Regions from separate parts of the Rhizobium sp. BG4 genome, predicted to be linked through region 1. Evidence: riboswitches for the same ligand, from Rfam matches in the RefSeq annotation. Region 1 holds a riboswitch; each other region holds the start of a gene.

Region 1 (7,924 bases):
CGCAGGGCGAGCGCAATCTGCTGCGTCGCCGGCAGATCCGGATGACAGCAGATGAAGAGCAGGCGCAGGATGTCGTCGCGGTAGTTGGATTCATCCAGCCGGTCGGCGATATCGCTCTCGGCATCCTCTCTATCGGAGATCAGCTCCTCATCCGGCAGCGCCTGCGTCTTCTTCTGCTTGCGCACCGCGTCGATGCCGCTGTTGCGGCCGACGAAGATCAGCCATGCCGTCGGATCGCGTGGCGGGCCCTTGTCCGGCCAGGTGCGGATGGCGCGCAGGCAGGCCTCCTGAAAGGCCTCTTCCGCGATATCGAGATCGCGGAAATAGCGAAGCAGCGCGCCCAGCGCCTTCGGCCGGGCAGAAGCCAGCGTCACGTCGATCCAGGCAATGTCTGTCATGTGGCTTTATCTCCCGGATGGAACACGTAGAAGGGGCGGATCTCGTAAGAGGTCGAACCCGGATTGACGGCCGACAGCTCCTTGGCGAAGGCGATCGCCTCGTCCAGCGTGTCGAAATCGATGCAGTAGAAGCCGAGCAGCGCTTCCTTGGTTTCGGCAAACGGACCGTCGAGCACCAGCGGCTCTTCCTTGCCCTTGCGCAGCGTCGTGGCCGACGTCGTCGGCATCAGCCGCCCGGTCGGGCCGAGCTTGCCGGACTTGGCGAGCGGCTCCTGCACGGCGTAGAGCTTCGCCATGACGGCATCCTCCTCCTCCTTCGACCAGGAGAAGACGGTTTCTTCGTTGGCATAGCAAAGGATCGCATAAAGCATCTGTTACTCCTCTTCCTCAATGACGAAGGAGTAACCCGCCATCCGACAGGGCGCAGCAAAAAATTACGCTTCACAAATGAGCCGTGGGGCAAAATTAGCATTGGGGATTGTATCGGGCACTCGGGCTTTCGCCATCGAGTTGCCACCTTCGGCTCCGATTTCTCGCGCGGCTGGATTTCCAACTTCATATTTCAGGACGAAACATGCATCTTTTCAAAAGCCTGTTCCTGGCTGCCGCACTTGCGGGCGCAGCCACTGCCGCTTCCGCAGCGCCCCAGAATTTCATCTATACCGGCGCCGGTGAACTCGACGGCCTCAAGGACCTGCTGTCGCGCGCCGATATCGGCGGCGCGCAGGTGGTCTATAACTGGAAGATGCTGGAGAAGACCAAGGGCGAATACGACTTCTCGCCGATCGAGAAGGACCTGGCGATCGCCGAGAGCCTGAACAAGAAGCTGTTCATCCAGGTGCAGGACCGCTTCTTCAGCCCCAAGGCCCGCAACATCCCCGACTACATGCTCGAAGGCGCCGAATATGGCGGCGGCCTCGCCCCGCAATTCGACAATCCCGGCGAAAACAAGGGCATCGGTTCCGGCTGGGTGGCGCAGCAGTGGAACCCGGCGGTGCGGGAGCGCTACCAGGCGCTGATCTCGGCGCTTGCCGCCAAGTTCGATGGCCGCGTCTACGGCATCAACCTGCCGGAGACCTCGATCGATCTCGATCCGAAGAACGAGCCGAAGGATTTCTCCTGCGATGCCTATTTCGCTGGCGAGATGGAAAATCTCGGCTTCGCCCGCAGGGCGTTCTCAAAGTCGATGGTGGTCCAGTATGTCAACTTCTGGCCCTGCGAATGGGAAAACGACCACAAATACATGAGCCGTCTGTTCGACTTCGCGGCGAAGAACAATATCGGCCTCGGCGGCCCCGATATCGTGCCGAACCGCAAGGCGCAGATGAAGAACTCCTATCCGTTCTTCAACCAGTACAAGGGCAAGCTCGCCTATGTCGGCATGGCCGTGCAGGAGCCGACGCTGACCTACAGGAACCCGCAGACCAGGAAGCCCTTCACCAAGGAAGAATTCACCGCTTTCGCCAACGACTATCTCGGCGCCAGCGTCATCTTCTGGAGCACGAAGAGCCCTTGGCTCAAGAAGTAGCCGAAAGCCTCGTCTTCATCCCGGCAATCGCCCGGCGGAAGACATGATGATCGTCGAGGGCGCGCGACAGAACCAGCGCGCCCTGGATACCGAGAACCGCGGCCTCCGCCTCCTGCTGTGCAATACCCTGCTCTACCCCGCTGCGGAGAAGAGCGCCTACGAGCGCATCCACCCACCGCCGGAAGTAACCGTTGATCGCCTCGCTGAAACGCTCGCGCGTGCCATCGAGCGCAAAGGCGCCGACGAGGCAGATGCGCCCTCCGGAGCGGAAATAATCGTCGACGCCGCGCCACATCGCCTCGATCGCAGCCGAGGGCTCATCGCGGCGCAGCGGCTCGTAGATGAAATCCTCGAACCAGCGATCGACCTCCACGAGAACGGCAGCCGCCATCTCTTCCTTCCCGCCGGGGAAGAAATGATAGAGGCTGCCCTTACCGATCCCGGTGCGTTCGGTGATCCGGCTGAGCGTCGCGCCCTCATAGCCGAGTTCCCGGAAGATCTCGGCAAGCAGGGGCACGACATCGCGGCGTTCGTAGACGGTTTTCAGAGCCTTGCGTCCTTAGAGGCCGAGCTCTGACAGCCCCGGATGGTCATCCGGACGGCGGCCGAGCGGCCAGTGGAACTTGCGGTCCGATTCCTTGATCGGCATGTCGTTGATGCAGGCGAAACGGCGCTGCATCAAGCCGTCGGCATCATATTCCCAATTCTCGTTGCCATAGGAGCGGAACCAGTTGCCGCTGTCGTCGTGCCATTCATAGGCATAGCGTACGGCGATGCGGTTTTCGCGGAACGCCCAGAGCTCCTTGATCAGCCGGTAATCCAGCTCCTTGGCCCACTTGCGGCTTAGGAAGGCAACGATCTCCGGCCGGCCGTTGACGAACTCGGCGCGGTTTCTCCAGGCGCTGTCGGGCGTGTAGGCCAGCGACACCTTTTCCGGATTGCGGCTGTTCCAGCCGTCCTCGGCAAGGCGCACCTTCTGGGTGGCGGTTTCAAGCGTGAATGGGGGGATAAGTGCAGTCATTGTCATATCTCCTGTACCAATAGGAACGTATTGTACTTATCAGTACAGAGGAAGCAAGGGACGCGCCTGCGGCATTCGCGCACGGATAGAAGAATGCCGTCGCGCCCACGTTTCTGACGCAATTGGACGGTTTGTTCCTGCCGCAGCGCACAATCGGAAGGGGAAACCATGCACCAGCAGAAGACCCGCATCGAATGGCTGGATATCGCCAAGGGCCTCTCGATCATCCTCGTGGTCGTCTACCACACCCTGCTCTACCTGAACTTCCACGAGATGGCCCCGGCCCTCTACACCAAGATCAGCAACATCATGGCGCCGATCCGCATGCCCCTGTTCTTCTCGGTGTCGGGTTTCCTGGCCGCTTCGGCGATGCGGGCCACATGGCCGGATTTCTTTAGGAAGAAGATCTGGACCTTCGTCTGGCTGTTCGGCGTCTGGAGCACGGCGCGCTGGCTTTATTTCCGCTATGTCCACACCAACGGCCTCGTGCCCTCGGAGGGGTCGGATTCCTATCAGCTCATCGAAATGTGGTGGGCGCCGAATACCGGCATCTGGTTCATCTGGGCGCTGGCGATCTTCATGACCGTCACCAAGCTGCTCTCCTCGGCGCCGCGCATCCCGGTCATCGCCGTCGGCACGATTCTCTCGATCCTCACCTTCGGCGGCTATCTGCCGATCGAGCTCTTCACCCACCGCAATGTGCTGCAATATTTCGTCTTCTTCGCCTTCGGCTGCTGGTATGGCAGGCTGATCGCCGAAACGCTGACCGAGCGCCCTCTCCCCTTCGCAGCCGGTGGCTTCGCCGCATTCATCCTGCTGCTGGCGCTGCGCAGCCGCCTGCAGCCGATCGAGCCCGGCCTCTGGGCCTTCGCCTCGTCGATCGCCGGTCTCTCATGGCTGTGCGGCATGGCCGTGCTGATGTCGCGGCTGAAGGCGCTGCGCGACGTCTTTTCCTATTTCGGCCGCAACACGCTGCCGGTCTACGTCACCCATGTAATGATTGTCGCGGGCATAGCCGGCCTGATCGCCACCCTCGTCGAGCCGTCACCATCGATCGGCTATCTCGCGGCACCGCTGATCTGCGTCACCGCCATCACGCTGTCGCTGGCAATCAAGGCAGCCGCCGACCGCGCAGGCGCCAGCTGGCTCTACAGCCCGCCGATCAGGCGCGAGCGGGCGGTGGCGGCGGCCTGATCAGGCATCGCTCAGCGTCCGCTTCACCGCATTCTTCCACCCCTTGAGCTTGGCGGAACGGGTCTTCTCATCCATGTCAGGCTCGAAGCGGCGGTTGCGCTTCCAGTTAGCCGAGAAACTCTTGCGGTCGGGCCAGACACCGGCACGGCTGCCGGCGAGCCAGGCTGCCCCCAGCGCCGTCGTCTCCAGGATCACCGGCCGGTCGACGGGCGCGTCGAGCAGGTCGGAGAGCCGCTGCATCGTCCAGTCGGAGGCGACCATGCCGCCATCGACGCGCAGCACCGTGTCGTCGCTGCCGTTCTTCCAGTCCTTCTGCATCGCATCGAGCAGATCGCGGGTCTGGTAGCAGACGGCTTCCAGCGCAGCGCGGGCGAATTCCGCCGGGCCGCTGTTGCGTGTCAGGCCGAAGATTGCCCCGCGCGCCTTCGGATCCCAATGCGGCGCGCCGAGACCGGTGAACGCCGGCACCAGATAGACCTCCTGCGAGGGATCGGCATTCTCGGCGAGCTTGCCGGTCTCGCCGGCCGTGTCGATGATGCCGAGACCGTCGCGCAGCCACTGGACGGCCGCTCCGGCGATGAAGATCGATCCCTCCAAGGCATAGGTCGTCTCGCCGTCCAGCCGGTAGGCGATCGTCGTCAACAGCCGGTTCTTCGAACGCACCATGTCGGAGCCGGTATTCAAAAGCGCGAAGCAGCCGGTGCCATAGGTGGATTTCAGCATGCCAGGCTCGAAGCAGGCCTGGCCTATCGTTGCCGCCTGCTGGTCGCCGGCAACTCCGAGGATCGGGATCTCGGCGCCGAGGATCGACTTCTCGACGATGCCGAAATCGGCAGAGCAGTCCTTCACCTCCGGCAGCATGGCGGCGGGAACGCGCAGGATCTCCAGCAGGTCCTTGTCCCATTCGTTCTCGGCGATGTTATACATCAGCGTGCGCGAGGCATTGGTCGCGTCGGTGACGAAACTCTTGCCGCCGGTCAGCCGCCAGATCAGGAACGTGTCGATCGTGCCGAAGCAGAGTTCGCCCTTGGCGGCGCGGGCGCGCGCACCCTTCACATTGGCGAGCATCCAGGAGAGCTTGGTGCCCGAGAAATAAGGATCGAGGATCAGGCCGGTCTTCCTGGTGAAGATCTTCTCGAGGTCCTGGCGCTTCAGGTTTTCGCAATAGCTCGCCGTGCGCCGGTCCTGCCAGACGATGGCATTCTGGATCGGCTTGCCGGTTTCCCGCTCCCAGACGACGACGGTCTCGCGCTGGTTGGTGATCCCCAATGCGGCAATGTCAGTCGCCTTCACCTTCGCTTCGCGCAGCGCCATCTGGATCGTCGAAACGACGGAATCCCAGATTTCCTCAGGGTCATGCTCCACCCATCCCGAGCGCGGATAGATCTGCGTGAACTCCTTCTGGCCCACGCCTGCGATCTTCATCTCGCCATCGAACACGATCGCCCGTGTCGACGTCGTGCCCTGATCGATCGCCAGAACATATCCGCTCATCCCTGCCCCCTTCCATGAAGCTCTGATGCTTTCAGATAGATCATTTAAGAGGCAGAAACGAAAGGGAAAAGAAAGCCGAGCGCAATTTTGCCCCTCGTCAGATCGCCGCTTTACAAGCCGCGCGGCGCGTGTTTAAAAGGTGCCAACGACAGGGGTGCTCCGTATAGCCGGGGCTGAGATGCGGCTGGCATGGCCTCAAACTCTTTAGCTGATCTGGATAATACCAGCGGAGCGAGGCGAGCGATGTTTTCTGGCGCACAAATTTCCCTTTACCCGATGACCGACCGTTTCGTCGACGTCATCCTGTCTGCCCTTCCGGCACTTGATCCCTATCGCGAAAAGCTCAGGATCGAGACCGACGACATCTCGACGCTGATCGTTGGCACGCCCGATATCGTCTTCGCCGCCATGCGCGATCTCTATGTTGCGGGCTCGGCAGACGGCATCCACGCGGTGCTGCGCGCCACCATCTCCCGCGGCTGCCCCGGCGAGCCCGATGATCCCATGTGCCACACCGAAGCCCTTACCGGCCCGGTCCTGCCGCTTGCCGAGCGCAAGGCGTCGGCTCTCGAAGCGGTCGCTTCCGCCCCGGTCACCGGCCGCCATGCAGCCGCGCAGTTCTCGCTCTATGTCATGGGCACCGGCGATCACATGGAAGAGATCTACGGCTGCATCGACTTCCTGAAGAACTCAGGCGTCTTCGACCGCTCGAAGAATTTCTGCACCCGCGTCAAGGGCGATGCCGGCGCGGTCTTCGCAACGATCCACGAAGCCTTCGTCCGCTTCGGGCCGCCGAACGGCCATGTGACGATCGATCTCACCGTATCGGCCAACAGCCCCTCCGCCGTCTGATCCCAGCGTCACGTCAGGATCCTGCCGATGCCGAGATCTGTCCGGTTGCCGGGCCTTGCCGCCCGTTTTCTTCCCGCCATCCTCTCCGTCGGCGCCCTACTCGCCGCCTGGGAAAGCTATGTGCGCATCGCCGGCCTCCCGCCCGCGACGCTGCCCGCACCCTCGCGCGTTCTCGCCCAGGCCTTTGCCGAACGCGCAGCACTGCTGGCAAACAGCTGGCCGACATTGCAGGCGACACTGGCGGGTTTCGCGGCCTCCCTCCTCATCGCCTTCGTGTTTTCGGTGCTGATCGATTTCGTGCCGCGCCTGCGCTCGGCGCTGATGCCTGTCTTCGTCATCAGCCAGACGCTGCCGCTCGTCGCCATAGCGCCGCTCATCGTCCTCTGGTTTGGCTTCGGCCTGCTGCCGAAAATCCTGCTGGTCGCCCTCGTCACCTTCTTTCCGATGCTTGTGGCCCTCACACGCGGCTATGCCGCAACCGAGCCGGAGATCGAGGAACTGCTGACGACCATGGGCGCCTCGCGCTGGAAGCGCTTCTGCGCCGCCCGCCTGCCGTCATCGCTGCCCTATTTCTTCGCCGGTCTCAGGATATCGATCACCTATGCCGTCGTCGGCGCCATCTTCGCCGAATATGCCGGGGCCGCCCGCGGGCTCGGCATCTACATCCTCAACGCCAAGAACAATTTCCGCGCCGATCTCGTGCTTGCAGCCGTCCTCGTCAGCGCGCTGCTGACGCTCTTGCTGTTCTCACTCGCGGTCCTCGCCGAGCGCCTCACCATGCCCTGGCACCGGGCAAACGAGGATGACCCGGAATGAGCAGCGCGTCCCTTCTCGACATCGAAAACCTCAGTTGCCGCCTCGGCAATATCGATGTGCTCGCCGGCATCTCGCTGCACCTGAAGCAGGGCGAATTCATATCCGTCCTCGGCCCCTCCGGCGCCGGCAAATCGACACTCTTCCGGCTGTTGACAGGCAGCGCCACCGCATCCGCCGGCAGCATCCGCATGAACGGCCAGCCGCTCGACGCCGCCGAACGCCCCTTCGCCTTCATGCCGCAGCGCGATGCGCTGATGCCTTGGCGGCGGCTGATCGACAATGCCGCACTCGGCCTGGAGATATCTGGCATGCCCCGCCGCGAGGCTAGGTGCCAGATCGAGCCGCTGCTCGCGGAATTCGGCCTCGCCGGCTTCGAGAACAGCTGGCCGCATGAACTCTCCGGCGGCATGCGCCAGCGCGCCGCCCTGCTGCGCACGGTGGTGCAGCAGCGCCCCATCCTGCTGCTCGACGAACCCTTCGGCGCCCTCGATGCGCTGACGCGGCTGAAGATGCAGCGTTTCCTCGAGGCGCTCTCTGCCCGCCGTGGCCTCTCGGTAGTCCTGATCACCCATGACGTGCGCGAAGCCGTGCTGCTCTCCGACCGCATCTACGTCTTCTCGC
Region 2 (7,924 bases), on a different replicon from region 1:
GCCCGCGTTTCCGCCAGGCCTATCGCGCGCAGCTGGAGGCCTGGACGGCAGGCATCCTCAGTGGAACGCCGACCGGCGCCAGCGCCTTCGACGGGTTCATGGCGATGCAGGTCACCAAGGCCTGCCTGCATGCCTGGAAATCGGGCGAGCGGGTTGCCGTGGCTCAGCACGAGAAACCAGCGCTCTACCGCCTTTGACCTGCCGCTCCTTCAGAGCCGCGACCAGAGCGCCCTGATCTCGTCTTTCAGGAACAGGGCTTCCTGCCAGCGATCCGTGCTGTCTTCGCCATCGCGCCCGGTGATCGCATAGGGTTTCGGGCCGAGTTCGCAGGTGAAGGCGAGCGCCTCATCCGGTCCGGCGCGCCCCTTCCAGCTGCGGAAGCCGTACTCCCACCAGGTCATGAAGAGATCGAGCCAGGGCTTGTGATGCGGGAAGGAGATCTCGATCTGCACCTGCTCGCGCGAGGCGACGCGGCCGTGAAAGGCCCAGGAACTGTCGAGAATGCGGTTGATCAGCGCGTGGTTCTCATCGGAAACTGGCCAGGCGAATTCGCGGCCGACCAGGAAATGCGAGAGGTCGCCGAGCAGCTTCAGATCCGGTAGGCGGTCCATCAGGTCGAGGGTGAAGAAGAGATCGGTGGTCATCCGGTCGCGATGCGTCTCGATGAAGACGGGGATGCGCGCCTCTTCGGCCAGACGATGCCAGCCTTCGAGCAGCGGCAGGCAGTCCTCGATCCGGCGCAACCGGACATCCGGCTGCAGGCAGAGATGGGCGACACCGAACTCCGCCGCATTCTCCAGCGCCGGCTTCAAGTCATCGACGGTCTTCGGAAAACACTGTCCTTCCGCCTTCAGCCCGTGATCCCTCAACAGCCCGGCGAGGTTCTGCACATAGCTGCGATCATACCAGTGGGCGCTGACGCCATCGAAGCCCGCCTCAGCGATCAGGCGGATGTTCTCTTCCAGGGATCGCTCCTGCTGTCTCGCGCTTCGAAGTTCCATCGCCCAGAGCGACTGGAAGACATTGAGGGTCTGCATGGCTTACCTCCCGAGTGTTTTGGTTAGAGATTCTGCGCGCTGATGGTCATGAACCGCACGGGATCGGTGATGACCTCGGTGCGGATGATGTCGAGCTTGCGCAGAATGAGATCGACGGAGCGGCGCGCCTGCACTTCGGGCGCCTGGTCGAGACAGATGTCGAGAAGGCCGTTTTCCAGATAGCGCTTCTTCTTTTCGGTCAGTTCGTGGCCGACCCAGAAGATATCCCGCTGCTTGGCCCATTGTTGCAGGACGATGGCGACGCCCTCATCACCACCGCCAGCCGAATAGACGCCGATGATCTCGGGGTCGCGCCTGAGCGCTTCTCCCAGCAGCTCGGCGCATTGCAGATCGTCGTCGCGGCCCATCATCACCAGCGAGAGCGCGTGGCCTTCAGCCCCGCGCTCGGCCATATAGTCCGAGAATCCCTGAATGCGCTGGCGGTGGTTCGAATAGGCGCCGCTATGGCAGATGGCCGCGAAATGTCCTGGCCGCGCCGCCAGCATGCCGGACATGTAATAGGCGGCACTGCGGCCAGCCGCATAATTGTCGATGCCGAGGTAGGGAACCTCGGGATCGTCGCAGCGGGTCACCACCTGTGCAACCTCGACGCCTGAGGCACGCACCTGGCGCAGCGCCTCGATCACCTTCGGATGGTCCTGAGAACAGATGATCAGTCCCGATCGGCGAAAACTCGGATTGGCAATGTGGTGCGCCATGCCGATCGGATCGCTTTCCTTGATGAAGGTGCGGTGCAAGATGACGGCGCGGTCGAGCGAGGCGGATATGCGCTCGAAGGCCTGGTTCAGCCGGGCGAAGAACGACGTCTCCGGCCGCACAAGAATGACCTCGATGCGGATCGCGCCACGATGGGTCTCGGTCGAACGCTCGCCATAGCCGAGCTTCTTGGCGGCGCGGATGACCTTCTCGGCGGTCTTTTCGGTGACGCCGCCGCGGCCGTTGATGACCCGCTCGACGGTGGCGATCCCCAGTCGTGCCTCCCGGGCGACATCCTGCAGCGTCGTCTTTTTCATCAAAACCTCCCCCAAACTCGCCTGGACAGTCAAGCATTCCAGCCTCTCGGGCGAAATACCGCAATTGATCAAAACACATCAAAACAGCGATGGGAATTGGCCCTGCGGCTGCGGTAATTTTTGCCTCACGAGTTGGAGGATTTCAGATGGACGACACACTATACGGCAAACGCAACAAACGCGGCGACTGGGCGCCGTTCAAGCTCATCCAGTATCCGCCTGTGTTCATCTGGCCGGTCCAGCCGCTGCGTTTCCTGAAATGGCTGTTTGGCTATCCGGGCTATCTGATGCCCTGGAACGTCCTTTACGCGGTGATCGGCACCCTGCTCTGGCTCTACGCCACGCCGTCGCTGGAGACGGCAAAGACCTTCTCGATCGGCTGGATCGCCTATCTGCTCATCCGCAATGCGGCGATCGTGCTGGTCTTCTTCGGCGCCTTCCATCTGCGCCTCTACATGCAGAAGAAGCAGGGCACGAGCTTTAAGTTCAACGCCAAATGGCCCTCTGTCGGCAACGACGCCTTCCTTTTCGGCAACCAGACGGTCGACAATGTCATCTGGACCTTTGCCAGCGCGGTGCCGATCTGGACGGCATTCGAGGTGCTGACGCTCTGGGCTTTCGCCAACGGCATCATTCCCTATGTGTCCTTCGCCGAGCACCCGGTCTATTGCGTCGTCGTGATGTTCTTTATTCCGACCTTCCGCGACCTGCATTTCTATCTGGTGCATCGCCTCATCCACTGGCCGCCGCTGTATCATGCCGTCCACAAGCTGCATCATAACAACGTCAATCCCGGCCCCTGGTCCGGTCTTGCCATGCACCCGATCGAGCACCTCCTCTATTTCTCCGGTGTGCTGATCCACTGGATCGTGCCGTCCAATCCTGTCCATGCGATCTTCCACCTGGCGCATGCAGGCCTTGCCCCGGCACCGGGCCATGCCGGCTTCGACAAGATCGTCGTCGGCGAGGAGAGCGCCATTGATACGCACAGCTACGACCACTATCTCCATCACAAGTATTTCGAGTGCAATTACGCCGATGGCGTCATCCCGCTCGACAAGTGGTTCGGCACTTTCCACGACGGTTCGCCCGAGGCCCAGGAGCGCATGGACAAGCGCTTCATGGAGCAGGCAAGGCGCCGCGCCGAAAAGAAGGCGCGCGGCGAGCAGCAGGCAAGCTGACTGATTTCCCAAGCGAGCGACCGAGAAAGGCCCGGCTGCAGAGCCGGGCCCTTTGCTATGCGGATGCCCTGCAAATGAGGCGTTTTCATCAAATTATCGGCGGACCGCACGGCCTTCCCCGGCTAACGTTTTCCTGCGGCCGCCTGGCGCCGCCTTATCTCTGGGAGGAGAGAACATGCTGAAATTGCTGACCGCCAGCGCCGTTGCGCTGGTGCTTGCGTCGCAGGCGCACGCTGCCGACCGTATCGGTGTTTCGATGGGCACGCTGTCCAACAACTTTCAGACGCTCATCGTCAACGGCATGGAAGACTACGCCAAGTCGATCGGCGTGGAGCTGCAGATCGAAGACGCGACGACCGACGTCAACAAGCAGCTCGATCAGGTGAAGAATTTTGCCGCCGGCGGCGTCTCTGCCATCATCGTCGACCCCGTCGATTCCGACGGTACGCCGGCTCTGAGCAAGGTTGCCGAAGATGCCGGTATTCCGCTCATCTATGTCAATGTCCAGCCGACCGACCTCAACACGCTCGGCAAGCAGCAGGCCTTCGTCGGCTCCAACGAAACTGAATCCGGCACGTTGCAGACCAAGGAAGTCTGTCGCATGCTCGGCGGCAAGGGCAATGTCGTCATTATGATCGGCGACCTCACCAGCCAGGCGGCGCGCCAGCGCACGCAGGACGTCCACGATGTCGTCAAGACGCCTGAATGCAGCGGCATCAACGTCGCCCAGGAGCAGGTCGGCAACTGGAGCCGCGTCAACGGCGCCGATCTGGTTTCCAACTGGCTGACATCGGGCGTCGAATTCAATGCCATCATCGCCAATAATGACGAGATGGCGCTCGGCGCGATTTCGGCGCTGAAGGCCGCCGGCGCCTCGACCGACAAGATCATCGTCTCAGGCATCGACGCGACGCCCGAGGCGCTGCAGGCGATGAAGACAGGCGATCTCAAGGTCACCGTGTTCCAGGATGCCAAGGGCCAGGGCAAGGGATCGATCGATGCCGCGATGAAGGCGATCAAGGGCGAGAAGCTCGACCGCGAGGTCTGGATCCCCTTCCAGCTTGTCACCCAGAAGAACATGGCGGATTTCGAGCATCTGAACTAAGGCGCGGCCTGCCTCACGGGCGGTGTCAGGACGGCCACGATGCGCTCAGGCCATCGTGGCCATTCGCATGTCAGGCGGCTGGCAGGGGCTCGCTGATGACGACGAAATTGGCGCAACTATGCTCGACATTGGCTATGCGGATGCGCAATTCGCGCCGCGAGGTCAGCAGAAACAGGAAGACCTTCTTGGCCCGCTGCGCTCTGCGCAGCACTTCCTCGCCGCCGAAAAGCAGGCCATCGCGCTCTCCGAGTTCGAAAGCGACATGCTCACTATAGTTCTCGTCCGTGATGGTGATTGTTCCGAGACCCGACAGCATGTGAGCATTCCTCATGATGGGAATGACTTTTGTCGAAGTCCTAAATTAGTGCAACACGGTGTTCCGGTTTTCCACGAGATGTTGGAAAGCGTACCGGCGATCATAGAAAAGGGCACGCCGAACGAAGGCGTGCCCTTACATTGGGGAGATGGGTGGCGCCTAGAACTTGACGCCGACGCCGATCATGATCGTGTTCTGGTTCAGGTCGAAATCGCCGCCAGCCGCGCCGAAATTGCCGCTGCCGTAATCGGTGTAGCGATATTCGCCGCGGGCAAAGATATTCTGGGTGAAGGCGTAGTCGATGCCGGCGCCGATGGTCCAGCCGTTCAGCGTATCCGATTCGTCTGGCCCGACATCCGGATTGGCCTCGGCCCGGGCGATTGCCCAGCCGGCCGTGCCGTAGATCAGCGCATTGTCGAAGGCATAGCCGACGCGGGCGCGAACCGAGCCCTGCCAGGTCGTCTCGACCGAGCCAAAGGCTACATCCTCCTTGTTCCAGTTGTGCAGGACGTCACCTTCGACACCGACAACCCAGTTGTTGTCGAACTGATAGTTATAGCCGCCGAAGACGCCGAGAATGCCGCCATTGGCATCGACATCCGATGCCCCGGAAGGATCGAAGGTGTTCCAGCTATAGCCACCCTCGGCGCCGATATAGGGGCCGGACCAGGTGAAGACAGGTGTTATCGCTTCGGGCTCGCCAGGGGCGGGCGGCGGCGTCAGGTCCGCGGCCTGAGCGGAAATGCCGGCAAGTGAGGCAGCCAGCGCGGTGAGAATAACGAATTTCATATTCGGTCTCCCTAATGCTTAAGGGTCAAGTAGGGTGCCTGATCCAAAAGTCTCTAATTAATTTTGTAGCTGAGACCCCGGAATACAAGACTGGCGACCGGCCTGCGACAGATGCGCCATTGACTTCAGGCCGGGAAAACGACAGGTTCCGCCCATTCCGAGGGGAGCATCTGACGATGCTGAGATGGCGGTGAGCCGGACCCTTGAACCTGATCCGGGTCATGCCGGCGTAGGAACGGAACAAGATGCCGGCGGCATCTCCCCTTCTTCTTCGCTTTGCCTGGATCTCCAATTCTGTCTGGAGATCGCTTCGCCATGTCTGTCTTTCCGTTCCCGCATCCGGCCCGCGCGAAGGCCTAGCGATGCGTCCGCTCAACGCCCTCGGCGGCGTGGCCCTGCTGATCGCTCTCTGGCAGGCGGCCATCTGGATCTTCGCGCCCGCGCATTTCATTCTGCCGTCGCCTGCCGACGTCGTCGCCGTCTTCGGCAGGCAGCCGCTCTTCCTGCTTGAGCAGAGCCTGACGACGGCGCTCGAAATCGTCCTCGGCCTGCTCTGCGGCGCCATATCGGGCGCGGCCGTCGCCTTCGCGCTCGCCGCCTTTCCGGCGGCCGCCACGCTCGTCTGGCCGATGGTACTGATCCTTCAGGCTTTCCCGGTCTTCGTGCTGGCGCCGATCCTGGTTATCTGGCTGGGTTTCGGCATTGCCTCGAAGATCGCCATGGCGACGATCATCATCTTCTTTCCCGTCGCCTCCGCCTTTGCCGACGGGCTGCGCCGCACCGAGCGGGATATTCTCGATGCGGTATCGCTGACAGAGGCCAGCCATTGGCAGACGCTGATGCGGATCCGCCTGCCGCTCGCCCTGCCGTCCCTCGTCTCCGGCCTCAGGATCGCTGCACCCCTCGCGCCACTCGGCGCCGTGATCGGCGAATGGGTCGGGGCGTCGTCCGGCCTCGGCTTCGTCATGGTCCAGGCCAATGCCCGCATGCAGACGGACATGGTCTTTGCCGCCATGGCCGTGCTCGCCGCCATGACCGTTATCTGCCGCGTCGCCGTCGACAGGCTTACCTCCGGCTGGACCCCATGGGCCACCACGGACTGACTTCTTCTTCCCGCATAATCATGGAGCAAACATGCTGCGTCTGATATCCGCCACTCTCCTTGCGATCGCGACCCTCGCATCGCCCTCCTTCGCCAACGACAAGCTGACCGTCATGCTCGAATGGTTCGTCAATCCGGACCACGCGCCGATGGTGATCGCACAAGAGAAGGGCCTGTTCGCCGCCGCCGGTCTCGATGTCACCCTCATTCCGCCCGCCGACCCCTCCGCGGTGCCGCGTCTCGTTGCCGCCAAGCAGGCCGATATCGGCATCCACTACCAGCCCAATCTCTATCTCGATCATGAAGCCGGATTGCCGATCGTCCGCATCGGCACGCTGGTCGAAACGCCGCTGAATACGGTGACCGTTCTGGCCGACGGGCCGATCAAGAGCCTGGCCGACTTGAAGGGCAAGAAGGTCGGCTTCTCCGTCACCGGTTTCGAGGATGCGATGCTGAAGCGGATGCTCGAAAATGCCGGTCTCAAGAAGGACGATGTCGAGCTCGTCAATGTCAACTTCTCGCTCTCGCCGTCGCTGATCGCGGGCAAGGTCGATGCGACCGTCGGCGGCTTCCGCAATTTCGAGCTGACGCAGATGAAGCTCGAGGGTCACGAGGGCAAGGCCTTCTATCCGGAAGAAAACGGCGTGCCGCCCTATGACGAACTGATCTTCATCGCCCATCGCGATTCGGTTGCCGATTCGCGTCTGCCGCGCTTCCTCGGTGCGATCGAGCAGGCCTCCGTCTTCATCACCAACCACCCCGATGACGCCTGGCAGATGTTCATCAAGGCCTATCCTGATCTCAACGACGAGCTGAACCGCAAGGCTTTTTTCGACACGCTGCCGCGCTTCGCCAAGCGCCCCGCCGCTCTCGATACCGGCCGCTACGAGCGCTTCGGCGCCTTCATGCAACAGATGGGACTGGTCAAGACGGCGCCCAAGGTCGAGGACCTCGCCGTCGAGATAAGGTAGTCTGTGGCGCGTCTGCCACGGCCCTTTGCAAAGCCCCCCGGCCGTTAACCGAATGTACCGGCCGGGAGCCCCGCGTTAACTATTTGTTAACCACGAAGCAGCTACACCGAAGCAATCAAAAATTAACCAAGATTGCTAATGTGTTAACCGACGCACGCTCCATCCGTATCAAAGGCCGTTCGTTCCTGGCGGTCGTTTTGACGCCCGATCTGCCCTTCGAGGAGTGGCTGGTCCGGCTCGACGATCTGGCCTCGCGCTCGGCAGGATTCTTCCTGGGGCGTCCCGTGGTTCTCGACGTTTCGGACCTGCAGGCCGACCGGGCGCTGCTGAAATCGATGATTGCGGCGCTCGCCGAGCGCAATGTGCGGATCATGGGGATCGAAGGCGCG
Region 3 (7,924 bases), on a different replicon from region 1:
CCCGGTGCGCCGATCTATCCTGAGATCTCCAACCAGATCCAGATCATGATGGGCGACGTGCTTTCCGGCACCAAGAAGCCCGAAGATGCTCTGAACGCCGCGTTCAACGCGACGCTGGAGGCCTACAAGCGTCTCTAACGATTTGAGATCGCGGCGGCGCCCATGACGGGCGCCGCCGGTCCCGTCAAACCCGGATAGAGAAGCCCAATGAGCCCCATCGCCATCGAGGCTGCCAGCCCGCCTCACAGCAGATCGTTCATGCGCCGTTTCGCCGGGGCGCCCTTGCCCTGGATCATGCCCGTCATCATCGTCATCGGCATCTTCTATCTTTACCCGGTGATCGACGTCTTCCGGCTGTCCTTCACCAACGCGACGCTGATCGGCGATAACCAGGAATATACGTTCGGCTCGATCACCAACGCGCTGAGTTCGCCGCAGCTGCCCGATATCATGTGGGCGACCCTCGTCTTCGTCGGCGGCAGCGTCGTCGGCCAGCAGATCCTCGGGATTGCCGTCGCCGTCGTCGTCGTTCGCGGCGAAAAGCGCGGCTTGTTCGGCACCACTATTCTCAGAACCACCGCCCTCGTCGCCTGGGTCGTGCCCGGCATTGCCGGTGGCATCATCTGGCAGATGCTGTTTTCCGAAGCGCCCTACGGCGCGCTGAACAGTATCCTGCGGATGATGCATCTGCCGGTTGTCGCCTGGCTTTCCGATCCGTCGATCGCGCCCTGGTCGGCGCTGATTTCCAACATCTGGCGCGGCACGGCCTTCTCGATGGTCGTCATGTATGCGGCGCTGAAGGCGATCGATCCGTCGCTCTACGAAGCGGCCGAAGTCGATGGCGCGACGGGCACGCAGCAGTTCTTCTTCGTCACCATTCCGCAGCTGCGCGCCGCGATCCTCGTCAACATGATCCTGATCACGATCATGACGCTCAACACCTTCGACGCGATCATCACGCTGACTGGCGGCGGCCCGGGCCGCGCGACCGAGGTGATCTCGCTTTATGTCTTCAACATCGTCTTCAGAAATTACGATCTGTCGGGAGGCAGCGTGCTGTCGGTGCTGATGCTGATCATCAGCCTCGGGCTTGCCTTCGTCTATGCGTCGTTCCTGCCGAAGGAGGAAGAGCAATGAGCAGCAGGCGCACCGGCACCCGCCTCGGCGACTTTCTGAGCTATCTGTTCATGCTGGCGATGTTCGTCTTCTTCGCCGGGCCCCTCAGCTATCTCCTGTCGATGGCGCTTCGCGACCGGCGGGAGATCTATCGCGGCGTCGCCCGCTATATTCCGCACAACCCGACGATGGAGAACTTCGTCACGGTTCTCAACAACAGCTACTTCCCGATCTACCTCTGGAACGGCCTTAAACTCGCCGCCCTCAGCGGCCTCGGGGTGCTGATCGTCGCGCTGCCCGCGGCCTATGCCTTCTCGCGCTTCCAGTTCCGCGGCAAGGGCCTGTCGATGATGGGTCTGCTGCTGTTCCAGATGATCTCGCCGCTGGTCATCATGGTTCCGCTCTACCGCTACATGAACAAGCTCGGCCTGCTCGACACGCATTTCGCCGTGGTCATGGTCTATATCGCGCTCGGCGTGCCGCTCGCGACCTGGCTCCTGAAGAGCACCGTCGACGGCATCCCGCGCAGCCTCGATGAAGCCGCGATGATCGATGGCTGCAACCGCTTCTCGGTCTTCTGGCGGATCGTCCTGCCGCTCTCGGCGCCGGGCATCGCCTCCGTCTTCATCATCACCGTCATCGCCGGCTGGTCGCAGTTCCTGGTGCCATTTCTGCTGCTGACGCAAAACAACTTGATGCCGATCGGCGTCGGGATCTTTAACTTCCGTGGCATGCAGACCGACTCGTCCATTCAGTTGCTCGCCGCCGCCTGCCTGATCTCCGTCGTACCGGCGATCGTGGCTTTCCTCTCGCTCCAGCGATTGATCCTGGGCGCGATGACAAGCGGCGCGGTGAAGGGATGAGAGCGGCTCTGATGTCGATGGAAGACGAAGGATCGCGATCATGAACCAGACCCCTGATGTCAAGCTCTCCCCCGATCTCAGCGGGGCCAATGTCGAGGATGCGGGCGAGCATAACCGCGCGGTCGTGCTGCGCTGCATCCACCGGCAGGCGCCGATTTCTCGCGCGGAGATCGCCAGGCAGACGGGCTTCACCAAGCCGGCGATCGCCCGCATCGTCGACCGCCTACTCGACGAAGGGCTGATCATCGAGGCTCGCCGCCGCCATGGTTTGCGCGGCCAGCCGGCAATCGAGCTCGAGATCAATCCGGACGCATTCTTCGCGATCGGCATCAATATCGATCGCGATCACCTGACCATCCTTGCGGTCGATGCCGTCGGCAATGTCCGCGCCCGCGTCCATCACGAGAAGCGCTACATCCTGCCGGCCGAATTCATGCAGCTGTCGGCCGACGCGATATCGCATTTCCAGCGCAGCCGCCTGATCGATGACGCACATCTGGCCGGCATCGGCCTGGCGATGCCCGACTGGCTCGGCGAAATCGCCTTCCCCGGCAGGCCTGCCAACTACTGGGAATGGATGGAATTCGATGTGCGCGCTGCCCTCGAGGATCTGACGCAGCATCCTGTTTTCATCGAAAACGAAACCAACGCTGCCGCATTGGCCGAGCTCGATTACGGGCTCGGCGCCGAGAGCCGCAGCTTCCTCTATATCGCCGTCAACGCCTGCCCCGGCGGCGGTCTCGTTCTCGACGGTAACGGCCATCGCGGTGCGATGGGCCTCAGCGGTGAAATCGGCTGGGTGCCGATCGCCGACGGCAAGGATGAAAGCACACAGAAGGTGCGCCTGCTCGGCGAGATCTTCTCGCTCTTCTGCCTTTATCAGTTCCTCGCGGAGCATGGCATCAAGGTCAGCGTGCCCCAGGATCTCCTGACGCTCGATGCCCGCGGCAAGCGGCTGGTCTCGCAGTGGCTGAAGGAGATGAGCGCGCATCTTGCGGTCGCCGTCCGCCATGTCGGCATGATCGTCGATCCCGACGCCATCCTGGTCGGCGGCCGGCTGCCGATCCGCATGATCGACGAGCTGCTGCGCTATGTGCATGAGCATCTGGACGCCAGCGACGGCGCCCTGCCCTCGATCCACCGCGCCTCGCTCGGCGAGGATGCCTCGGCGATCGGGGCGGCCGCCATGCCGATGGCCGCGGCGCTGATGCTGGCGTCATCGGATGAGGTTCAACGTACCCGTTCACCGCTGAAATACATGGATCGCCTGAACAATTAGCACGGCCGCTGCGGCGGCGCATGGGAGGATTTTGATGAGGATCGGTTTCTATACGTCGACGTTCAACGACCGGCCGCTTGAAGAAGTGGTGGATTTCGCAGCTTCCGCTGGTTTCGATGCCATCGAGATCGATGTCGGCGGGCACATCAAGACCCCTGACAGGGTAAAGGCCGCCGTCTCGCTTGCCCGCGAGCGCAATCTCTTCGTCTCCTCGATCACCTATTTCGGCAACCAGCTCGACGCCGATAATGCCAAGCGCAAGGATCTGCGCTCGCGCACCGCCGAATTCGCCCAGGCGATCGGCGAAACCGGCGTGCCGGTTTTCGTCATCTTTCCCGGGCGCAACGACGATGCCAGCGACGACGTCAACTATGACGATTTTGCAACCTATGTGAACGGTTTGATCGCCGAGACCGCGTCCAGCGGCCTTACCTTTGCAATCGAGAACTGGCCGGGACCGAAGGACAATTTCGTCGGTACGACGCCAAAGGGTTACGAGGAGCTGTTCAAGCGCATTCCCGACCGGCGTTTCGCGCTCGAATTCGACCCCTCGCATTTTCTGCGGACGGGTATCGATCCCTATCTGGCGCTGGATGCCGTCAAGGATCGCATCGCCATCCTGCATGCCAAGGACACGGCGGTCGATGCGACCGCGCTGCAGGCCGTCGGTTATCACGGCAAGGGTTGGTGGCAGTACAAGCTGCCGGGCCTCGGCTTGCTCGACTGGTCGAGGTTCCTGAAGCAGGCGCGCAGCTACGGCTTCGACGGCACGATTTCCATCGAGCACGAGGACGCCGCCTATGGCTGGCCGGGCAAGGACCTGGAAACTCGCAAGGAGGGCGAACGCGTCGGCCTCGGCTATCTCAGAACCGTCTTGGACAAGCTTTGATCGCAGCCTGGGGAGGACGATAATGGCTCATGTTTCAGTCAATAATGCTCGCAAGGACTACGGCGCGTTCAAGGCCATCAAGGGTGTCTCGGTCGATATCCGCGACGGCGAATTCGTCGTCCTCGTCGGACCGTCCGGCTGCGGAAAGTCGACGCTGCTCAGAATGATCGCCGGGCTTGAAGGCATCACGTCGGGCGAGATCCAGATCGGCAAGCATGTCGTCAACGAGCTAGCGCCGAAGGACCGGGACATCGCCATGGTGTTCCAGAACTACGCGCTCTATCCGCATATGACGGTCGCCAAGAACATGGGATTTTCGCTGCGGCTGAAGCGTATGCCGCGGGCGGAGATCGACAAGCGGGTCGGCAATGCCGCAAAGATCCTCGGCCTCGAAAGCCTGCTCGAACGCTATCCGAAGCAGCTCTCCGGCGGCCAGCGCCAGCGCGTTGCCATGGGCCGGGCGATCGTGCGCGATCCCGCCGTCTTCCTGTTCGACGAGCCGCTCTCAAATCTCGACGCCAAGCTTCGCGTGCAGATGCGCTCCGAGATCAAGGAACTGCACCAGCGGCTGCAGACGACAACGATCTACGTCACCCACGACCAGATCGAAGCGATGACCATGGCCGACAAGATCGTCGTCATGAGGGATGGCCGCATCGAGCAGTCAGGCTCGCCGCTCGACCTCTATGACCGGCCGAACAATCTCTTCGTCGCCGGCTTCATCGGCTCGCCCGCGATGAACTTCATCAAGGGCAGCATGACGGATACGGGCTTCCGCACCGAGGATGGCATTACCCTGCCGAGCGACCGTCGGCCTGCTGACGCGGTGACCTACGGGATCCGCCCGGAGCATTTGCAACTCGACCCAATGGCATCGAGATCACCACCGTCGTCGTCGAGCCCACCGGATCGGAAACACTGGTGATTGCGCGGCTCGGCGCGCAGACGATCAGCTGCGTCTTCCGCGAGCGGATCAGGGCTGCACCCGGCGATGTCCTGAAGGTGGCGCCCATTCACGATGCCGTACATCTCTTCGGCGCCGATGAGCAGCGCATCGCCAGTGGGGAAGCCCGGCTTAACTGATAGGGCGTGACAAGCCGCCGATAATTTGCGATGACCGTGGTGTTGAGAGACAGGGGCGTTCGCCGAAAGGCGGGCTGAGAAGTACCCTTCGAACCTGAACCAGATAATGCTGGCGGAGGGAGTCGCTCGAGGCCCTTCGCTTCCATGTGCCTGGCCTCCCGCGTCTTGCCCCGCCCCAAAAGGGACGCAAGATGACGACTTCGAGATCACCCGGGCAATTGCTGACCGCGCTGCGCGCCGCGCCGCCACTCGTTCAATGCATTACCAACTATGTCGCGATGAATATCGCCGCCAATGTCGTGCTGGCCGCGGGCGCCTCGCCCGCCATGGTCCATGCCGAAGAGGAAGCCGGTGAATTCGCCGCATTCTCCGGTGCACTGACCATCAATATCGGCACGCTCTCGCCCGCCTGGGTCAGCGGCATGAAACAGGCGGCGAAGGCTGCCGCGCGCAACGGCAAGCCATGGGTTCTCGACCCCGTGGCGCATTACGCCACCGGCTTCCGCCGCGAAAGCGTCGCGGCACTTCTCCACCTCAACCGGCGATCATCCGCGGCAATGCATCCGAAATCATCGCGCTGGCCGGCAGCGAAAGCCGTGGCCAGGGCGTCGACAGCCGCGATCCCGTCGAGCAGGCGGAAGGTGCTGCCCGCAGCATCGCGGCGCAATATGGCGCCGTTGTCGCGGTCACCGGCCCGGTCGACTTCGTCACCGACGGCACCCGCGCCGTTCGCATTTCCGGCGGTTCGCCGCTGATGCCGCAGATCACCGCGCTCGGCTGCTCGCTGACCTGCCTGACCGGCGCGTTTGCCGCGGTCGCCTCTGACGAGACCTTCGATGCGACGGTTGCCGCTCTCGCAATGTTTGCCGTCGCCGGCGAACAGGCGGCACAGGAAGCCAAGGGGCCCGGATCCTTCTCCTGGCGTTTCCTCGATGCGCTTGCCGCGCTCGATGGTCCGGCACTCGACGCCGCAGCAAGGATCAGCCAGGCGTGAAGAGCTTCGACCTCTCCCTTTATCTCGTCCTCGACCCGGAGCTCTGCTCCGGGTACGGGCTTGCCGAAACAACCCGCGCAGCCGTTGCAGGTGGAGCGACCATCGTGCAGCTGCGCGACAAGACGGCGACTACCCGGCAGATGATCGAGACGGGCCGGGCACTGCAGCGGGTCCTGTCAGGAAGCGGAGCACTGCTTGTCGTCAACGACGATGTGGAAGCGGCAATCGCGCTCAACGCCGATGGGCTGCATATCGGCCAGGAGGACCTCGGCGCCGCCGAGGCGCGCCGCCGCATCGGCCCTGATATGATCCTCGGCCTCTCGGTCGAGACGCATGCGCTTGCCGCAGCCGTCGATCCCGCCATCGTCGACTATGCGGGGATCGGCCCCGTTTTCGCGACGGCGACCAAGCCGGATCACAAGCAACCGATCGGCATCGCAGGTCTGGCGGAGCTGGTTCGTGTCTGCCCGGTTCGCTCGGTGGCAATCGGCGGCCTGAAGGCGGAACATGTGGAGCCAGTGCTCGCAACGGGCACGGAAGGGCTTGCGGTCGTCTCGGCGATCTGTGGCCAGCCGGATCCGCAAGCGGCGACGGCTGCAATCGCCGAACGCATCAGAAAGGCAGGACAATGATCCGCAACGTTCTCTCGATCGCCGGCTCCGACCCATCGGGCGGCGCCGGCATCCAGGCCGACCTCAAGGCATTCTCGGCCCGCGGCACATACGGCATGGCCGTGCTGACGGCCCTGACTGCGCAGAACACCACCGGCGTTTCCGCAGTGCAGACCGTCTCTCCGGATTTCGTCGCCGAGCAGATCCGCATGGTCTTCGCCGACGTGCGTGTCGATGCCGTCAAGATCGGTATGATCGCCAATGCCGGGATTGCCGAGGCGATTGCCGATGCGCTGCATCCGCATCGCGGCATCCCGCTGGTGCTCGACCCGGTGATGATCGCCAAGGGCGGCGCCGCCCTCCTCGATATCGCCGCGATCGGCGCGCTCACCGACCGCCTTCTGCCGCTGGCAACGATGCTGACGCCGAACCTGCCCGAAGCGGCGGCGCTGCTCGGCGAGGATCATGCCCAAGACCGCGATGCCATGCAGCAGCAGGCGCGCAAACTGCTGGATCGCGGACCGCGCATGGTACTGTTGAAAGGCGGCCATCTCGGCGGCACTGACAGCCCCGATGTGCTGGCAAGCGCCGGCCATATTACCTGGTTCGAGGCTCCAAGGGTTCCGACGAAGAACACACACGGCACCGGCTGTACGCTGTCGAGCGCCTTGGCGGCCGAGCTTGCAAAGGGCAAGACGCCGGAGGCAGCGGTCGCGATCGCCAAGCGCTATCTCGCCGATGCCGTTGCGGCTGCAGAAACGCTCACCGTCGGTTCCGGCCATGGCCCGGTCCAGCATTTCCACGCGCTCTGGGACAAGGCCGATCTCTGAGGTTCAGACCTTCGGCTTCTTGTTCTGCGGATAGATCGTCTCGCCCTTCGCCAGCATCTCGACGAAGGCCGCGATCTTCCGCTCGCGGCCCGCGGGCGTCTTCATATTGTGCACGCGGAAGGCGAGCGCGAAGCGGTTTTGCGCGCTGAGCGCCGCAAGCATCGCCTTGGCCTTGGGATCGGCGTCGATCGCCGTCTGCAGATCGTCGGGGATTTTCAGGTCCTTGCCGCTGCCATAGGCCCGGTCCCACCGGCCATCC
Region 4 (7,924 bases), 1.2 Mb from region 1:
GCGCCATGGTCGATGAAGACCCCATAGCTGGCGATGCGGCGGACTTCGTCCGGGTCATGCGAGACGACGATCACGGTGCTGCCGGTCTCGCGCTGCATCGTCGTCAGAAGCTCCACCATGCCGCTGCGCAAACCGGGATCGAGGGCAGCGAAGGGTTCATCGAGAAGCAGGATCGGGCGATTGCGGACGAGGGCGCGGGCGAAGGCGGCGCGTTGGCGCTCGCCGCCTGACAGTGTCGCCGGAAGCCGCTTCTCGAAGCCTGCAAGTCCGACCTGCGCCAGCGCCGCCGAGATGCGGCTACGGTCCGCCTGCGTGAGCTTCAGGGCCGGATTGATGCCCAGCCCGATATTGGTGAAGATATCGAGATGGGCGAAGAGATTGTTGTCCTGGAAGACGAGCGAGACCGGCCGCTCTGACGGATGGACGCCGGTGACGTCCCTGCCATCAAGCAGCACCTGGCCACTCTCCGGTATCTCGAAGCCTGCCAGCAGATTGAGGAAGGTCGATTTTCCGGCGCCCGAGGGGCCGGTCACGGCGATGATCTGGCCGCCGGGGAGTGCGCAATCGAAGTGAAAAGCATGGCTGCCAAGTGTCAGGCGGACGTTCTGCATAGCGATATCAGCGGCCGTCATCGGCACCATGTCCTCGCACCTGGCCGGATGTTCCGGCGATTGTCAGCAACAGGCATATCACGCCGAGGATCAGCGCAAAGCCATCGGCATCATTGGTTCTGTAGCTTCCCATGCGGCTATAGACTAGCCACGGCAGGGTGATGAAACCATCTGACCCAAAAAGAGCAACGGCGCCGAGATCACCGAGCGACAGCGCCATAGCGAAAGACAGGGCGGTGAGGAACGGCCTGCGCAGCCCCGGCCAATCGATAAGCCGCAGCCGCGCGATGCCGGCGATCCCGAGGCTTGCCGATAGCCGCGCCGTACGGCGCTGATGGACGAGATAGGCCGGTTCGAGCACGCGCATGACGAAGGGCAGCGCCATCAGCATGTTGATCAAGACGACGAGGGCAGGCGCGAAAATTTCTGCATCTCCGAACGGTCGCAGGGTCATGAACCATCCTGTGGCAAGCACGACCGGCGGGGCCAATAGCACCATCGAAGATGCGCCGCCCATCGTGGCGAAGAAGGCGCGGTTGCCACGGCCGGACTGCTTGCTGGTGGCGATGGTCTGGCGGGCGCGGATCAGGGCTGCCGATACCAGCAGCGCCAGTGTGGCGGCGGAGATGGATATACCGAAGCTCATCGCCGCGGCCTGCCAGAAGACGGGTTCGCCAAGCAGTTTCGGCAGGTCGGCTTTCAGGCCGGCGACGACGACCGAGAGAAGTGGCGACAGGAGAAAGGCTGCGACGACGATCAATAGCAGGCTGTCCAATAGCCTCGCTGTGGGCTTCCTGCCATCGAAACGCATTGCTCGTTGGCCCGTCGTCAGCCCCTCGTCAGGGCTCGCTGGCAGGAGCGACATGGCGGCGAGGACGAGGCCGGTCAGCGCGATCTGCAGCAGGGAAAGTGCGACGGCGCGGCCGGGATCGAAATCGAAGCGAAGCGACTGGTAGATCGCCACCTCGACCGTCGTTGCCGCAGGACCGCCGCCGAGCGTCAGCACCAGCGTGAAGCTGGTGGCACAGAGCATGAAGATCAGCCCCGCGATACCGGGGATCAGGCCGCGGATGGCGGGCCATTCGATGAAACGGAAGATGGCGCGCTGACGCATGCCGAGATTGCTCGCCATCAGCCAGTATTCAGAGGGCAGCCGTTCAAGACCGGCAAGCATCAGCCGGCAGGCGAGCGGCAGGTTGAAGAAGACGTGGGCAAGCAGAATGCCGGTCAGGCCATAGATGCTGACGGGTTCGGCGAGGCCGAGTTTCGTCAGCGCGCTGTTGAGCAGGCCCTGCCTGCCCCAGATGCCGATCAGGCCGAGCGCGCCGATCAGGACCGGCAGTCCCATCGGCACCGCCATCAGCCGGATGATCCAGATGCGGCCGGGAAATTGCGGCTGGCGGGCGAGCGACCGCGCGACAGGGATCGCCAGGAAAACCGATAGCAGCGTGGAGAGGACTGCCTGCAGCAGCGTGAAGCGCAGGACGCGGAGGATATAGGGATCGGAAATGATCCCGGCAAAGGCAGCGCCCCCGCCGGAGGCGGCAAGCGAAACGGCAGCGATACCGATGAAAAGCAGGATGGCGGCGAGCGCAATTGCGCCGCCCGCCAATGCATTTCGCCGTTCCGCCGCCGTCTGCAGCATCAGTTCATGCTCATCGCCGCAAGCCACTCGTCGATCCAGGCCTTGCGGTTCTTGGCGACGTCATCCGGCGACATCAGGAAAGTCTTGGAGGGGTTGACGAGCTTGCCGAAAGCATCCGGCAGGGGCGTGGATGTCGCCGAGACCGGCATCATCCAGTTGTTGGTCGGGATCGTGTCCTGGAAGCCGGGGGTGACCATGAACTTCAGGAAGTCGCGGGCAAGATCCTTGTCTGGCGCGTTCTTCAGCAGGCCGGCGACTTCGATCTGGATATAGTGGCCCTCGGAGAAGGCGGCCGCCTGATAGCGGTCGGTGTTTTCAGCGACCATGTGGTAAGCCGGGGACGTCGTATAGGAGAGCACCATCGGCGCCTCGCCCTTGGTGAACAGGCCATAGGCCTCCGACCAGCCGGGCGTGACCGTCAGGATGCGGTTCTTGAGCTTGGCCCAGGCTTCCGGCGCCTTGTCGCCGTAAACGGACTTCACCCAAAGCAGCAGGCCGAGACCCGGCGTAGAGGTGCGCGGATCCTCGATGACGATCTTCTGCGACGGGTCGCCGTCGACCAGTTCCTGCATGCTTTTCGGTGGGTTCTTTACCGTCTGCGTGTCGTAGATGATGGCGAAGTGGCCGTAGTCATAGGGAACGAAGACATCGTCCTTGAAATCGCCGGGTACCTTCAAGGCGCTGGTATCGACGCCGCTGGCGTCAAACAGGCCCGTATCCTTGGCTTCGGTGATCAAGTTGGTGTCGATGCCGAGCACGACGTCGGCCTTCGTCGAGGCGCCCTCGAGCTTGAGGCGTGAGAGAAGGGCGACGCCATCGGCGACGCTCACGAAATTGACGGTGCAGGCGCAGGTCTTCTCGAAGGCTTCCTTCACCTTGGGGCCAGGACCCCATTCGGAGGTGAAGCTTTCGTAGGTATAGACCGTCAGCGTCTTGTCTGCGGCCTGGGCCGGAGCGATGGCCGAGGTAACGGCGAGAAGCGCCGTGGCGAAAATTGCGATCAATGGTTTGCGGCCGGGCATGGCGCGCCTCCTCCTATACAAGTTGTTTCACGGGAAAAGGGCGGTGCCTGGTGTCACGCGCGCATCTAATCCCTCCGCCGGTGTTAACCGGATCAGGTTCCGCGGGTTGGCTTGCAGCCTCTCAGCCAGATGTCCTTTCGGACACAGGCACCCCGTTAGAGCGTTGGCAGATGTATAGCGATGACGGCTTTATGACAAGGGCGAAGCTCGCCCTCATCAGGTCACTCGGCTGCTTCAGCTGCAGCCGCAGAATTCTTTGCCTCGCCGTGGCGCGGCAGCTGTACCGGCTTCAGCAAAAACGCCGCGATCAGGCCGATCAGGGCGAAGGCGCAGGACGTCATGAAGAGCGGCGTGAAGGCTGCCGAATAGGCATCGGCCACCGCCTGGCGGCTGGCTTCCGGCAATGCCGCCATCATCTTCGGCGTCAGCTGTTCGATATCGGCGACACCCGGGATGGAGACGCCGACCTTGGCGAGTTGCGAGCCGATGATCGCGCCGTAGATCGAGATGGCGATCGAGGCGCCGCCCATGCGCGACAGCGTCACCGAACCCGTTGCAGCACCGACGTCACGGGCCGGAGCCGCGTTCTGAACGCCGATGATAGGCACCTGCTGTGCAAGCCCGATGCCGATGCCGTGCAGAGCCATTAGCAGGCCGATGATGGGCAGAGGGGTACCCGCATGAACCTGTGTCAGGAGCGCGAAAGCGATGGCGCTGCAGGAGAGGCTGGCGATGGCGAAGGGCTTGTAGCGGCCGGTGCGCGAGATGGTGCGGCCGGCAAACAACGAACCGCAGACAAGGCCGCCGGTCAGCATGATGAAGAGCAGGCCGGCATGCGAGGGCGAGAGGCCTGTTGTCGTCTGCAGGAAGAGCGCGAAATAGTTGGCCATGCCGATGGCGATCCCGCCGCCAGTAATCGACATGATCAGGAGAAGCGGGAAGGTCGGGTTGCGGAACAGCGACAGCGGTACGATCGGTTCGGCGGCGCGGCGCTCGACGAAGACCCAGGCGATGGCGCAGACAACGCCTGCGGCGATGATGCCAAGGCTCTGCGGCGCAAGGATCGAGCCAAAGAGCTCGCTGCCATCGGCCATCAGCACGATGCTGGTGGTGGTCATCGCCAAGAGCAGGGCACCGGCATAATCGATCTTCGGGCGGCGATGCGGTTTGCGGTAGGGCAGCATCAGCGCCAAGCCGATAAGCACGACGAAACCGATGGGGACGTTGACGAGGAAGATCGAACGCCAGCCGAACAGATCGCTCATCATGCCGCCGAGAACGGGGCCGATGGCGCTGGAGGCCATCAGCACGAGGCTGGAATAGCTTTGGTAGCGGGCACGCTCCCGCGGCTCGAAAAGGTCGGCATTGACGGCGAAGATCGACACCATGATGCCGCCGCCGCCGAGGCCCTGCAGCACGCGGGCGGCAATCAGCGTGTTCATCGAGATGGCCAGACCGCAGACAGCCGAGCCGACGGTGAAGATCGCGATCGCCGTCATCATCACATATTTGCGGCCGAAGAGGTCGCCGAGCTTGCCATAGACGGGCATCACGGCGCTGAGCGACAGGAGATAGGCCGAGCCGATCCAGCCGAAGCGCTCGAGATGGCCGAATTCGCCCACGATCGTCGGCAGCGCCGTCGAGACAATCTGATTGTCCAGCGTTGCCATGAACATCGCGGTCATCAGAAACAGGAAGAGAATAAGCCTGCGGCGGGGATCCGTCACGAGCGGCTGGGAGGCAAGCTGCATATCCATGAAGACAGTTCCGATCTTGATCGCCAATTTATGTGACAAAAGCATATAAATGTCAATGACACTTGAATGACGCAGGCATGTTTCCTTCCCGCAAGCCTTCTGTTATGCTCGCCGCATGAACGAGAAACCCGCCCGAATTCACGAGCTCGATCCCCTGTCGCTGGAAAGCGAAAGCGTCTTGAGCATTGGCCAGAGCATGACCCGCATGAAGCTCATGACGGGCCGCAGGCTGATCGGGCGCCTTGCGATCCAGAGCGTTGCGCCGGATCTCGAACTATCGCATCTCGATGTGCTCGATGCCGTACGCCGCGCGCAGCCGGCTGACGAAGTGACGGTCGGGACGATCGCGGAGATGCTGCGCATCGATCCGTCACGCGCCAGCCGCGTTGTTGCCGACATGGTCAGCCGCAACATTCTTCGCCGCGCGGCATCGCAGGCCGATGCGCGCCGGATCGTCGTGGTAATGACGCCGATCGGCCAGCGGCTGCTTGCTGAAATCCGTGCGCAGAAGATGGCGCTGATCGGCGAAATCCTCGACGGATGGAGCGAAAAGGACGTCGATGCCTTCGCCGCACTCTATGAGCGCTTCATCGACGGCTATGAAAAAGCCTTCGAACGGCGCGACAAGGGTACGCCCGGCTGAACCCTGCCCCTTTCCCTCGACCCCTGCTTTGCGCTATGGGCAATGCCCATGACGGAAACCACCTTCACCATCCTGCTTGGCGGCGAGCTGACGCCGACGGAACGGCTGCGCAGCGCCGTTGCCGGTAGCCGCTTCATCGCGGCCGATGGCGGCATGCGGCATGCGGCCGAGCTCGGCGTCGTGCCGGAGCTCTGGGTGGGCGATTTCGATTCCACGGCGCCTGATCTCGAAGGCGCCTTTCCCGATGTGCCGAAGCAGCCCTACCCGGCCGCCAAAGCCTCGACGGATGGCGAGATCGCCGTCTCGGAAGCCATTGCGCGTGGGGCGAAGAGGCTGATCCTAGCTGGTGCCCTGGCGGGCGAGCGCTCCGACCATGCGCTTCAGCATCTGCTTTACGCCGTCAGCCTTGCAGAAGAGGGTTTCGACCTGCTGCTCACCTCAGGGGTGGAGGAAGCGGTTCCGCTTCTTGCCGGAACCATCGAGCTTGATCTGCCGAAGAACAGCCTGTTTTCCGTCCCCGGGTTCAGCGAGCTGCGCGGGCTCTTCATCGAGAATGCCCGCTATCCGCTCTCGGATTTCCATTTGCCTTTCGGCTCATCGCGTACCATTTCCAATGTGGCGGAAGGCAAGGTCCGGTTCACGCTCGGCAGCGGCCGCGCGATCATCCTTGCCCGCCCTTATGATCTTTCCGGAGTCTGATTCTTGGCGCCTCCCATTCTCAAACTGGACGACATCTTCCTGAGCTTCGGCGGCACGCCGTTGCTGGCGGGCGCAAGCCTGCAGGTGGAGCCCGGCGACAAGATTTGCCTCGTCGGCCGCAACGGTTCCGGCAAGTCGACACTGCTGAAGATGGCTGCCGGCATTGCCGAGGCGCAGTCCGGCGAGGTGTTCCGCCATCCGTCGTCGACCGTGCGTTATCTTGAGCAGGCGCCCGATTTCGCCGGCTTCTCGACCGTGCAGGCCTATGCCGAAGCCGGGCTCGGGCCGGGCGACGATCCCTATCGTGTCACCTATCTGCTGTCGCATCTCGGCCTGACCGGCGAGGAAGACCCGAAGAACCTTTCGGGTGGCGAAGCCCGCCGCGCGGCCCTTGCCCGCGTCATGGCGCCAGAGCCGGATATCCTGCTGCTCGACGAACCGACCAACCATCTCGACCTGCCCACCATCGAATGGCTGGAAGGCGAGCTTCAGAAAACGCGGAGCGCCCTGGTTCTGATCTCGCACGACCGCCGGTTCCTGGAGAAGGTCTCGACGGCAACGGTCTGGCTCGATCGCGGCACGTCGCGGCGGCTTGACCGCGGCTTCGGTCATTTTGAAGCCTGGCGCGATCAGGTTCTCGAAGCGGAAGAGCTGGAGCAGCACAAGCTCGGCAAGGCGATCGAGCGCGAAGAGCACTGGCTGCGCTACGGCGTCACCGCCCGCCGCAAGCGCAACATGCGCCGTCTCGGCGAATTGCAGACGATGCGCTCGCAATATCGCGGCCACAAGGGTCCGCAGGGCACGGTGCAGGCGAGCGTTTCGGATGCGCAGGAATCCGGCAAGCTGGTCATCGAGGCCGACAAGATCACCAAGACTTACGGCGACCGGCCGATCGTCGCGCCGTTCTCGATCCGCGTTCATCGCGGCGACTGCATCGGTCTCGTCGGTCCGAACGGGGCTGGCAAGACGACGCTTCTGAAGATGCTGACGGGGCAGCTGGCGCCGGACGCTGGCACGGTGAAACTCGGAACCAATCTCGAGATCGCAACGCTGGACCAGAAGCGCGAAGACCTCAATCCCGAGGACACGCTTGCCAATTACCTGACCGATGGCCGCGGCGAGAACCTGCTGGTCAATGGCGAGCAGCGGCATGTAACCGGCTACATGAAGGAGTTCCTGTTCCAGCCGGAGCAGGCCCGCACGCCGATCAAGAATCTCTCCGGCGGCGAGCGCGCGCGGCTGATGCTGGCGCGCATCCTGTCGCGCCCGGCCAATCTTCTCATCCTCGATGAGCCGACGAACGATCTCGATATCGAGACGCTCGACCTGCTGCAAGAAATTGTCGCAGGGTTCCCCGGCACGGTCATCCTCGTCAGCCACGATCGTGACTTCCTCGACCGCACTGTGACCTCGACCATTGCACCGGCCGTTCCCGATGCGCCTGATGGTCGCTGGATCGAATATGCCGGCGGCTATTCCGACATGCTGGCGCAGCGCAAGGGCGCGATGGAGGAAAAGCGCAGGGCGGAGAAAGCGGCCGAAAAGCC

The links. A riboswitch is a leader RNA that binds a small molecule or an ion and turns the genes downstream of it on or off. The one in region 1 is predicted to bind thiamine pyrophosphate.
Region 2: it holds a riboswitch for thiamine pyrophosphate, as region 1 does, so the genes downstream of both, F2982_RS26460 (ABC transporter permease) here and F2982_RS15570 (YkoF family thiamine/hydroxymethylpyrimidine-binding protein) in region 1, are expected to answer to the same signal.
Region 3: it holds a riboswitch for thiamine pyrophosphate, as region 1 does, so the genes downstream of both, thiM (hydroxyethylthiazole kinase) here and F2982_RS15570 (YkoF family thiamine/hydroxymethylpyrimidine-binding protein) in region 1, are expected to answer to the same signal.
Region 4: it holds a riboswitch for thiamine pyrophosphate, as region 1 does, so the genes downstream of both, thiB (thiamine ABC transporter substrate binding subunit) here and F2982_RS15570 (YkoF family thiamine/hydroxymethylpyrimidine-binding protein) in region 1, are expected to answer to the same signal.

Annotation. Positions count from the first base shown of each region.
Region 1 is NZ_CP044125.1:3,108,351-3,116,274, reverse strand. It holds gene F2982_RS15605 (RNA polymerase sigma factor) at 1-398, opposite strand, end outside; gene F2982_RS15600 (YciI family protein) at 395-769, opposite strand; gene F2982_RS15595 (hypothetical protein) at 973-1,926, shown strand; gene F2982_RS15590 (TetR/AcrR family transcriptional regulator) at 1,916-2,473, opposite strand; gene F2982_RS15585 (nuclear transport factor 2 family protein) at 2,486-2,947, opposite strand; gene F2982_RS15580 (acyltransferase family protein) at 3,116-4,141, shown strand; gene glpK (glycerol kinase GlpK) at 4,142-5,635, opposite strand; TPP riboswitch at 5,776-5,887, shown strand; gene F2982_RS15570 (YkoF family thiamine/hydroxymethylpyrimidine-binding protein) at 5,879-6,487, shown strand; gene F2982_RS15565 (ABC transporter permease) at 6,515-7,303, shown strand; gene F2982_RS15560 (ABC transporter ATP-binding protein) at 7,300-7,924, shown strand, end outside.
Region 2 is NZ_CP044126.1:1,363,627-1,371,550, forward strand. It holds gene F2982_RS26425 (Gfo/Idh/MocA family oxidoreductase) at 1-197, shown strand, start outside; gene F2982_RS26430 (TIM barrel protein) at 210-1,037, opposite strand; gene F2982_RS26435 (LacI family DNA-binding transcriptional regulator) at 1,061-2,071, opposite strand; gene F2982_RS26440 (sterol desaturase family protein) at 2,218-3,252, shown strand; gene F2982_RS26445 (sugar ABC transporter substrate-binding protein) at 3,428-4,357, shown strand; gene F2982_RS26450 (hypothetical protein) at 4,428-4,673, opposite strand; gene F2982_RS26455 (outer membrane protein) at 4,833-5,462, opposite strand; TPP riboswitch at 5,613-5,715, shown strand; gene F2982_RS26460 (ABC transporter permease) at 5,825-6,565, shown strand; gene F2982_RS26465 (ABC transporter substrate-binding protein) at 6,597-7,535, shown strand; gene minC (septum site-determining protein MinC) at 7,667-7,924, shown strand, end outside.
Region 3 is NZ_CP044126.1:555,659-563,582, forward strand. It holds gene F2982_RS22665 (extracellular solute-binding protein) at 1-138, shown strand, start outside; gene F2982_RS22670 (sugar ABC transporter permease) at 208-1,137, shown strand; gene F2982_RS22675 (carbohydrate ABC transporter permease) at 1,134-1,979, shown strand; gene F2982_RS22680 (ROK family transcriptional regulator) at 2,020-3,258, shown strand; gene F2982_RS22685 (sugar phosphate isomerase/epimerase) at 3,293-4,147, shown strand; partial or broken gene ugpC (sn-glycerol-3-phosphate ABC transporter ATP-binding protein UgpC) at 4,170-5,230, shown strand; TPP riboswitch at 5,272-5,368, shown strand; partial or broken gene thiM (hydroxyethylthiazole kinase) at 5,422-6,224, shown strand; gene thiE (thiamine phosphate synthase) at 6,221-6,856, shown strand; gene thiD (bifunctional hydroxymethylpyrimidine kinase/phosphomethylpyrimidine kinase) at 6,853-7,665, shown strand; gene F2982_RS22710 (YdeI/OmpD-associated family protein) at 7,669-7,924, opposite strand, start outside.
Region 4 is NZ_CP044125.1:1,955,472-1,963,395, forward strand. It holds gene F2982_RS10015 (ATP-binding cassette domain-containing protein) at 1-632, opposite strand, end outside; gene thiP (thiamine/thiamine pyrophosphate ABC transporter permease ThiP) at 619-2,256, opposite strand; gene thiB (thiamine ABC transporter substrate binding subunit) at 2,256-3,278, opposite strand; TPP riboswitch at 3,331-3,443, opposite strand; gene F2982_RS10030 (MDR family MFS transporter) at 3,500-5,035, opposite strand; gene F2982_RS10035 (MarR family transcriptional regulator) at 5,151-5,678, shown strand; gene F2982_RS10040 (thiamine diphosphokinase) at 5,721-6,377, shown strand; gene F2982_RS10045 (ABC-F family ATP-binding cassette domain-containing protein) at 6,381-7,924, shown strand, end outside.